DNA from 4 places in the Streptomyces sp. NPDC051740 genome. Region 1 is predicted to be linked to each of the others. Evidence: riboswitches for the same ligand, from Rfam matches in the RefSeq annotation. Region 1 holds a riboswitch; each other region holds the start of a gene.

What was found. A riboswitch is a leader RNA that binds a small molecule or an ion and turns the genes downstream of it on or off. The one in region 1 is predicted to bind cyclic di-AMP.
Region 2: linked by a shared signal. The riboswitch ahead of ACIA6T_RS00620 (transglycosylase SLT domain-containing protein) and the one ahead of ACIA6T_RS22950 (peptidoglycan DD-metalloendopeptidase family protein) in region 1 are both predicted to bind cyclic di-AMP.
Region 3: linked by a shared signal. The riboswitch ahead of ACIA6T_RS27030 (M23 family metallopeptidase) and the one ahead of ACIA6T_RS22950 (peptidoglycan DD-metalloendopeptidase family protein) in region 1 are both predicted to bind cyclic di-AMP.
Region 4: linked by a shared signal. The riboswitch ahead of ACIA6T_RS01610 (NlpC/P60 family protein) and the one ahead of ACIA6T_RS22950 (peptidoglycan DD-metalloendopeptidase family protein) in region 1 are both predicted to bind cyclic di-AMP.

What each region holds. Positions count from the first base shown of each region.
Region 1 covers NZ_JBITCL010000014.1:17,444-19,634, forward strand. Annotated here, with positions in the region: gene ACIA6T_RS22945 (alpha-galactosidase) at 1-815, shown strand, start outside; cyclic di-AMP (ydaO/yuaA leader) riboswitch at 1,130-1,291, shown strand; gene ACIA6T_RS22950 (peptidoglycan DD-metalloendopeptidase family protein) at 1,296-2,191, shown strand, end outside.
Region 2 covers NZ_JBITCL010000001.1:131,075-133,265, reverse strand. Annotated here, with positions in the region: gene ACIA6T_RS00625 (polyprenyl synthetase family protein) at 1-585, opposite strand, end outside; cyclic di-AMP (ydaO/yuaA leader) riboswitch at 1,160-1,327, shown strand; gene ACIA6T_RS00620 (transglycosylase SLT domain-containing protein) at 1,333-1,827, shown strand; gene ACIA6T_RS00615 (HAD family hydrolase) at 1,791-2,191, opposite strand, start outside.
Region 3 covers NZ_JBITCL010000019.1:18,119-20,309, forward strand. Annotated here, with positions in the region: gene ACIA6T_RS27025 (GntR family transcriptional regulator) at 1-160, opposite strand, end outside; gene ACIA6T_RS27030 (M23 family metallopeptidase) at 349-1,122, opposite strand; cyclic di-AMP (ydaO/yuaA leader) riboswitch at 1,135-1,299, opposite strand; gene ACIA6T_RS27035 (M16 family metallopeptidase) at 1,502-2,191, opposite strand, start outside.
Region 4 covers NZ_JBITCL010000001.1:320,578-322,768, reverse strand. Annotated here, with positions in the region: gene pcrA (DNA helicase PcrA) at 1-697, opposite strand, end outside; cyclic di-AMP (ydaO/yuaA leader) riboswitch at 938-1,109, shown strand; gene ACIA6T_RS01610 (NlpC/P60 family protein) at 1,117-2,191, shown strand, end outside.

The DNA.
Region 1 (2,191 bases):
ACGACGTGCGGGAGTACCTCTGGGAGCAGCTCGACGGACTGCTCTCCGGCGTCCCCGTCGACTATGTGAAGTGGGACTTCAACCGCTGCTCCACCGACGCCGGGTGGCCGGACGACCCGTACCCGCAGCGGCTGTGGACCGACCATGTGCGCGGCCTGTACGCGCTGCTGGACCGGTTGCGGGCGGCCCATCCGGACGTGGCCTTCGAGTCCTGCTCGGGCGGCGGCGGGCGGATCGACCTGGGGGTCCTCTCCCGTACCGACCAGGTGTGGACCTCGGACAACACCGACCCGCTCGACCGGCTCGCCGTCCAGCACGGCTTCAGCCAGCTCCACCCGGCCCGGGTGATGGCCGCCTGGGTCACCGACAGCCCGAACGCGATGCTCAACGGACGGGTCAGTTCGCTGCGCTTCCGGTTCGTCAGCGCCATGGCGGGGGTGCTCGGCGTCGGCGGCGACCTCGCGCGGTGGACCGGGGAGGAGCTCGCCGAGGCGCGGGAGTGGGTCGCGCTCTACAAGGAGATCCGGCCCGTCGTCCAGCGCGGCGACCTGTACCGGCTGCGGCCCCCGGAGGGCGGACTGAGCGCGGTGCAGTACGTCCTCGGCGACGAGACCGTCGTCCTCGCCTGCCTCCAGGCGCAGCACTACGGAGAGCCCGTCCCGGCCCTCCGGCTGCGCGGCCTCGACCCGGAGGCGTCGTACGAATGCCGCGAAACCGGCGAAACGTACCGAGGCGCCCTCTTGCTGCACCACGGGCTGCGCACCGGTCTGCGGGGGGATCTGGACGCCGCGGTGGTGCGGCTGCGGCGCCTGTGATCTAACGATTGGGGCGTTCTGTCCGATTAGGAGTATTCGCCATAACGTGCCCCGAAAGGAAGGGAGATGGGGAAGGGGTGCGTGAGCAGCGTCATATCCGTGACGATGCGTTGTCGCCATGCTCACGTAATCCTGTGGAGCCGCAAGGGAATTCGCGGGGAAAAGGGAATCCCGGCTGACGCTCGGTGACGCCGATTCCGCCTTTGGATCACGGAGAAACACGTGCGCGGTGAACCTCGCGCTTGTCCCCCCACGTCCGGGTCGCTTACGTTCGCCACCGATCCGGACGGACGCCCAATCCTGCCGCCGCCCGGAGCCCGTACACACTGACCCGTACACGGCAGGAGCGGGGGACCCACAGGTACCACTGCCTGTTCCGGTTCCCGGAACGGCTTGGGGTTAAGCCGCGTGACAACGCGGCCGGGCATCTCCAGCCCGAACCCGACAGCTCACCTCGCAGGCGCCGGAGAGGAATTCGACATGCCCGCGAAGGGTAAGCACCGCCGTACCAAGGCCCAGCGTTTCACCCGCTCCATCGCCGTCGCCGGAACCGGTGGCGCCGCACTCGCCCTGCCGCTTCTCGGCGCCACCGGCGCGCACGCCGCGACGCCTCAGAGCGCCCCCGAGAAGGCCGTCCAGTCCCTTTCCGTCGCCGGCCAGAAGACCGTCGCCGAAAAGGGCGACGAGACCCGCACGTACACCGTGAAGGCCGGCGACTACCTCGCGAAGATCGCCGAGACGGAGCACGTCGACGGTGGCTGGAAGCAGCTCTACACGGACAACCGTGAGGCCATCGGCGACGACCCGTCGCTCATCCACCCCGGCCTGAAGCTCTCCGTCGACGGCGGGGCCGCCGCGAGCGCGCCGGAGAAGTCGTCCGCCCCGGAGGCCCCGGAGACCCCGCAGGCCTCGGAGCAGGAGGCCGAGAAGCCGGCGGAGCAGCCCTCCTCGGACGCCTCCGCCCAGACCACGAGCACCGACCAGGCCACGAGCACCGACCAGGCCGCGAGCGCCTCCGGTTACAGCTCCCCGGTGCCCGGCGGCGGTCTCGGCACCGCCTACAAGGTGGCCGGCAGCATGTGGTCCAGCGGCTACCACACCGGCGTCGACTTCGCCGTCCCGACCGGCACCTCCCTGAAGGCCGTCGGCGCGGGCACCGTCGTCTCCGCGGGCTGGGCCGGCGCGTACGGCAACCAGGTCGTCATCCGGCTCGAGGACGGCCACTACGCCCAGTACGCACACCTGTCCTCGCTCTCCGTCTCGGCCGGCCAGACCGTGACCGGCGGTCAGCAGGTCGGCCTCTCCGGCTCGACCGGCAACTCGACCGGCCCGCACCTGCACTTCGAGATCCGCACCACCCCGGACTACGGCTCGGA
Region 2 (2,191 bases), on a different contig from region 1:
GGACATCATCGCGCCGAACCGGCAGGCGACGGCGACCAGCGAGCCGGTCTTGCCGCCGAGCACGTCCAGGTAGTGGTCGACCGGGTCGCGGCCGTCCTGCGGTCCCGCGGTCTCCAGGATCTGCCCGGTGACCAGCCGCTCGAACGCCTCGGCCTGCACCCGCACGGCCTCGGGACCGAGGTCGGCCAGGATGTGCGAGGCCCGCGCGAAGAGGAAGTCGCCGGTGAGGACCGCGACGGAGTTGCCCCAGCGGGCGTTCGCGCTGTCGACGCCGCGCCGCACCTCGGCCTCGTCCATCACGTCGTCGTGGTACAGCGTGGCCAGATGGGTGAGCTCCACGACCACGGCCGAGGGCACGACGCCGGGCGCGTAGGGGTCGCCGAACTGGGCGGCGAGCATCACGAGCAGCGGACGGAACCGCTTGCCGCCGGCCCGCACCAGGTGCTGGGCGGCTCCCGTGATGAAGGGGACCTCACTCTTGGTGGCCTCGAGCAGCCCTTCCTCGACAGCCGTCATTCCGGCCTGGACATCGGCTTCCAGAGCCTGGTCCCGCACGCTCAGCCCGAACGGCCCGACGACGGTCACGAGGGGTCTCCTGTCTGCTGGTGTCCACTGGCGGTTACACGGAATGTCGATAGGTCGCTGCCATCACTCAAGTCAGCGTATCCGGTCATGTTTCGATCACCGCCAGCGCCCGGCGTTACGGGCAGGGCGGTACGGGATCAGGAACGGAGTGCTTTTGATCGGTTGATAACAACGGACATTCTTCGGCTTTCCCGGACGTAGCAATCCACTCCTCGACCCGGCTCCGGACCCGCCTGCCGGGCCCCGCCTCGCCACGCGAACCATCCTGCCCGCCCCGGCGTCCGATTTGCCGCAAATGAAGAGCTAATTCACCTTGGCGAAAAATGCGCTCACAGGTAATCCCCAGTGAAGTGGGTCACGCGCGACCCGGCGCCCCCATCGCCCGTCGCCACTCGCCTTTCGCCTTTCCCCGGCGCCGAGTTGACCCTTGGCAGCAGCAAAGGATCAAGCGTCCCAAAACCCCCATCACAAGATCAAACGGCACCTTCTGTGATGCCCGCGCTTGTTCCCGACATGTGCTCTCGCATACGTTCCGGGCCTGCCGGGTGGACGCCTAATCCTGCCGCCGCCCGCATCACACCCGACGACGAACTCGAGACGGCAGGAGTGGGGGACCCAGGTAAGCCGCCGCACCGGACTTCGCACCGGGACGGCTAGGGGTGAAGCCATGCCCGCAGGGGCACGGCCGGGCACTCTCCCGCCCGAACCCGACAGCTCACCTCGCAGGCGTAGGAGAGGAACCCAGACATGCCTGCTTTCGGTCAGCTCAACCGCTTCGGCAACCGCCGCCTCGCCCGTTCCCTCGCCGTCGCCGGCGCCGGCGTCGCCGTGGTCGCCCTGCCGCTGTTCGGCGCGACCGGCGCCTCCGCGGCCACCACCGAGCCGACGGCGCCGACGACCGCCGCCTCCGTGACGGCGTACCCGGACAACCTCGACGGCTGGATCCGCGAGTCGCTGGACATCATGGCGCAGCAGGGCATCCCGGGCAGCTACGACGCCATCCACCGCAACATCATGCGCGAGTCCTCCGGCAACCCGTACGCCATCAACAACTGGGACTCCAACGCCGCCGCCGGCACCCCGTCGAAGGGCCTGCTGCAGGTCATCGACCCGACCTTCGCGGCCTACCACGTGCCCGGCACCGCCTTCGACCCGTACGACCCGGTCGCGAACATCACGGCGGCCTGCAACTACGCGGCCGACCGCTACGGCTCCATCGACAACGTCTTCGGCGCGTACTGAGCCACCCGCTGACGGGCGAGCGTCATCGCCCCGCCGAACAGTCGCTCGAGGACGACGGCCACGCCGTCGTCCTCGTTCGACGTGGTGACCTCGTCCGCCACCGCCTTCAGTTCGGGATGCGCGTTGGCCATGGCGACGCCGTGGGCCGCCCAGGCGAACATGGGGACGTCGTTCGGCATGTCGCCGAAGGCGATCGTCCGCGCCGGGCTCACCCCCAGGTGCTCGGCGGCCAGCGCCAGCCCGGTCGCCTTGGTCACCCCGCACGGCTGGAGCTCCACGGTGCCCGGCCCCGACATGGTGACCGTGGCCAGTGACCCGACCACCGACCGGGCCGCCGCCGCCAACGCGTCGTCGGACAGGTCCG
Region 3 (2,191 bases), on a different contig from region 1:
CCTCGGCCTCCAGCGTGCGCAGCGCCTCCCGGACGGGGACGCGGGAGACTCCGTAACGGCGGGCGAGCACTTCCTCGGTGAGCCGGCCGCCGCGCTCGTGGACACCCGCGACGATGTCGTCCCGGATCGCCGTGCACACCGAGTGCGCGGGAATGCGCATGACGAACCTCCGGATTAATCCCCGTGAAACGTCGACGATTGACGTGTGTTCCGCGACTCTATTGCAATCGGCGGGAATTCACGACGGCGGGCCGGAATCCATGCATATTTTTTGGACAAGTGATGCGGCGGTGCCCGGAAACACCGATGCCCCGGCTCGGGGAGCCGGGGCATCGGGAAGCGGGCGGGTCAGAGGTTCACGCCGTGCGCGCGGAGGTAGGCGACGGGGTCGAGGTCGGAGCCGTAATCGGCGCCCGTGCGGGCCTCGAAGTGCAGATGCGCGCCCGTGACGTTGCCGGTGGCGCCGGAGAGGCCGATCTGCTGCCCGGCGGCCACCTGCTGGCCCACCGAGACGCCGATGGACGACAGGTGGGCGTACTGGGTGTACGTGCCGTCGTGCATCTTGATGACGACCTGGTTGCCGTACGAGCCGCCCCAGCCGGCCTCGACCACGGTGCCGACGCCGACCGACTGGACGGGGGTGCCGGTCGCGGCGTGGAAGTCGACACCGGTGTGACTGCCGGAGGACCACAGCGAGCTGCCGGCCTGGTAACCGGTCGAGACGTACGAGCCGGCGATCGGGGAGACGAAGGTGTTGAGGCGCTCGCGCTCGGCCTCCCGCGCGGCGCGCTCCTTCTCCGCGCGGGCCTCCTCGGCCGCCTCGGCGGCCTTCTCGCGCGCGGCCTCCTCGGCGGCCTTCCGCGCGGCGGCCTCGGCCGCCTCCCGGGCGGCCTCGTGCTGGGCGGCCGCCTGGGCGTCGATCCGGTCGGCGACCGCGTCGCCGAGGGTGACGACGGGCGTGAGGCCGGTCTGTGCGGCAGCGGGCTCGGCGGCGAGCGCGGGGGCCGCGAGGGAGCCGACGACGCCGGTGGTGGTGAGCGCCGCGACGCCCGCCACGCGGGCGGTGCCGCGCTGCGTCCGGCTGGGACGACGGTGCTTGCCCGGGGCGCGGGTGAACGCCATGTACAGGCTGGTCCTTTCCTTCCCTCTCGCCTACCGGGTTAGCTGACGGGTTCGGAGCAGGAAGGTCTCCTACGGGCCCCCTCGCGACACGCGCGGGCGTCCGATTCACCCCAGGGACTGCGGTGGGTCCCCGGCTCCCCCGGCTCGCGCCGTAGGGGGACTCGGCGATGGCTGTCCGGTGCCGCGGGTGCGGCGCACTGCCCGACGAACAGCCCGGATGACGCTAAGCGGGCCGTCTCCCGATCCTCAAACGAATCCCGGTTTTTGTAGCGCATCCCACAGGCCAGACAGGCAACTTCCGCCCCGATTCGGGCATAAGCGGGCCCTGGTGGCTTTCGTGTCACCAGGGCCCCACGCGCGCGTGCGTCCTCGCCGCTCGCTACTCGGCCGTCACGACGGTGACTTCACCGATGCCGAGGGCCTCGACGGGTGCCTTGATCTGCGCCGCGTCACCGACGAGGACGGTCACCAGGCGGTCCACCGGGAAGGCGTTCACGACGGCCGCGGTGGCCTCCACGGTGCCGGTCGCGGCCAACTGCCGGTACAGGTCGGCCTGGTAGTGGTCGGGCAGGTGCTGCTCGACCTGGTCGGCCAGGGTGCTCGCGACGGCCGCGGCGGTCTCGTACTTGAGCGGCGCCACGCCCACGAGGTTCTGCACCGCGACATCGCGTTCGTCGTCGGTGAGCCCGTCGGCGGCGAGCGTGCGCAGCACCGTCCACAGGTCCTCGAGGGCGGGGCCGGTGTTCGGGGTGTCGACGGAGCCGCTGATGGCCAGCATCGCCGCGCCGGTGCCGTCCGGGGCGGACCTGAGGACCTGGCCGAACGCCCGTACGCCGTAGGTGTAGCCCTTCTCCTCGCGCAGCACGCGGTCCAGGCGGGAGGTGAGGGTGCCGCCGAGGCAGTACGTGCCGAGCACCTGCGCGGGCCACACGCGGTCGTGCCGGTCCGCGCCGATACGGCCGATCAGCAGCTGCGTCTGGACGGCGCCGGGGCGGTCCACGATCACGACGCGCCCGGTGTCGTCGGCGACCACCGGCGGAACGGGCCGCGGCTGCGCCGAGGAGCCGGT
Region 4 (2,191 bases), on a different contig from region 1:
TCTTCTCGAAACCGTCGGCGGCCCGGGCGGCGAAGTCCTCCTCGTCGATCAGCTCGTTCTTCAGGTTGCTGATCTTGGCGCTGAAGGACTTCGGCGGGAAGCGCTTGGGGTCGAGCTCCAGGTCGCGGCAGACCAGGGCCATCAGACGCTTGGAGTCGGCGGCGTCGTAGATCGAGAACGACGACGTGAAGCCGAGCTTCTTGCTCTCGCGGCGCAGGATGCGCACGCACGCGCTGTGGAACGTCATGACCCACATGGCGCCCGCGCGCGGGCCGACGAGCTGCTCGACGCGCTCCTTCATCTCGCCCGCGGCCTTGTTGGTGAAGGTGATCGCGAGGATCTGGCCCGGATGGACGTGCCGCTCGGCCAACAGGTGGGCGATGCGGTGGGTGAGCACACGGGTCTTGCCGGAGCCGGCGCCGGCCACGATGAGCAGCGGGGAGCCGGAGTGCACGACGGCGGCGCGCTGGTTGTCGTTCAGCCCTTCCAGCAGCGCGGCGGCGTCGATCACCGGGCGCGGGGCGCCGTCGCGGTAGTAGGTGTCCCGGTCCGGCGGCACGTCGAACTTACCGCCGAACAGGTCGTCCGGGATCCGCTCCGGTACGTGCTCGTCCTCGGGCGGTGGCGGGGGCTCGCCCTCGGGGCCCCGCTGGGCCTGGAGGTCCGCCAGGAAGCTGTCGTCAAAGAGGCTGCTCATCGCTCTCCGAGTCTAGGCCGCCCCACCGACAACCAGGGGCCGCCCCGGGAACATCCCCGGAATCCGGCGCCCGGGACGGGACGCGCACCCTCCAGAACCACCGCCTCACCCTGAGTGACACCGCACACAAGGTCACGAAAATGTATCGGGCATATCACCCATCAACCTTCACAGGGGCCACACCAGTTGGCTACGGTGCGGGCGGGCCGCACGACCCCCACCGGCGAACCTCGCCGGGCCGCGCGGCCTCCGCCGAATCCGTCACTGCCCTCGCGGCAGCCGGAGCCGGGGACCCACCGAGACCATGGGGTGAATCGGCCCACTCCCTCGCGGAGCGGCCGTAGGGCAACCCTTCCGAACCACCCGCCCGAACCCGACAGCTAACCCGGTAGGCGGAGCTTTGGAAGGAGTCGCCTCCCTTGGCGTCGCACCGCAAGTCGCGCACCCCCGGCACGCGCGTGGCAGGCATACGAACCCCGGCCCTCGCCACGGCCGCCCTGACCTCCGTGGCCCTGCTGTCCCAGACGGCCACCGCCGCCCCCTCCGACGACGGCAGGCCGAGCCTGGAGGAGGTCGAGAAGAAGGTCGACGACCTCTACCGCCAGGCGGAGTCGGCGACCGAGAAGTACAACGCGGCCAAGGAGAAGACCGCGAAGCAGCGCAGGCAGGTGGACACGCTCCTCGACGACGTGGCCAAGCGCACCCAGGAGCTCAACGAGGCGCGGGCGGAGCTGGGTTCCTTCGCCGCCGCCCAGTACCGGACCGGCGCCGGCGTCCCCGACACCGCGGCCTTCCTGCTCGCGGACACCCCGCAGGACGTCTTCGACCAGCGCCAGGTGATGGACCGGATGACCGGCCGCCAGAAGGAAGCGGTCGACGACTACGTCACCCAGCAGTCCGAGACGATGAAGAAGCGCCAGGAGGCCACCGAGAGCCTTCAGACGCTCACCGAGACCCAGGGTGACCTGAAGACGGCCAAGGCCACCGTCCAGAAGAAGCTCACCGACGCGCGCGAGCTGATGTCGAAGCTGACCGCCGAGGAGAAGGCGCGGCTCGCGGCGATCGAGAAGAAGAAGCAGAAGGAGGCCGCCCGCAAGGCCGCCGAACTCGCCGAGCAGCAGAAGGCCCAGGAGGAGGCCCAGGAGGAGGCCGCCGCCCAGCAGGACAGCGGCACCTCGGACAGCGCCTCCGGGTCGGCCGGCTCGGCCACCACGCCGTCGACGTCGACGGACTCCTCGTACGCCACCAAGGCCGAGAAGGCCCTCGCCTTCGCCCGCGCGCAGATCGGCAAGCCGTACGTCTGGGGCGCCACCGGCCCCGGATCCTACGACTGCTCCGGCCTCACCCAGGCCGCCTGGAAGGCCGCCGGCGTCACCATTCCGCGCACCACCTACGACCAGGTGAACGCGGGCACGACGGTCCCCGTCTCCCAGGCCCAACCCGGTGACCTGGTCTTCTTCTACGACGACATCACCCACGTGGGCATCTACATCG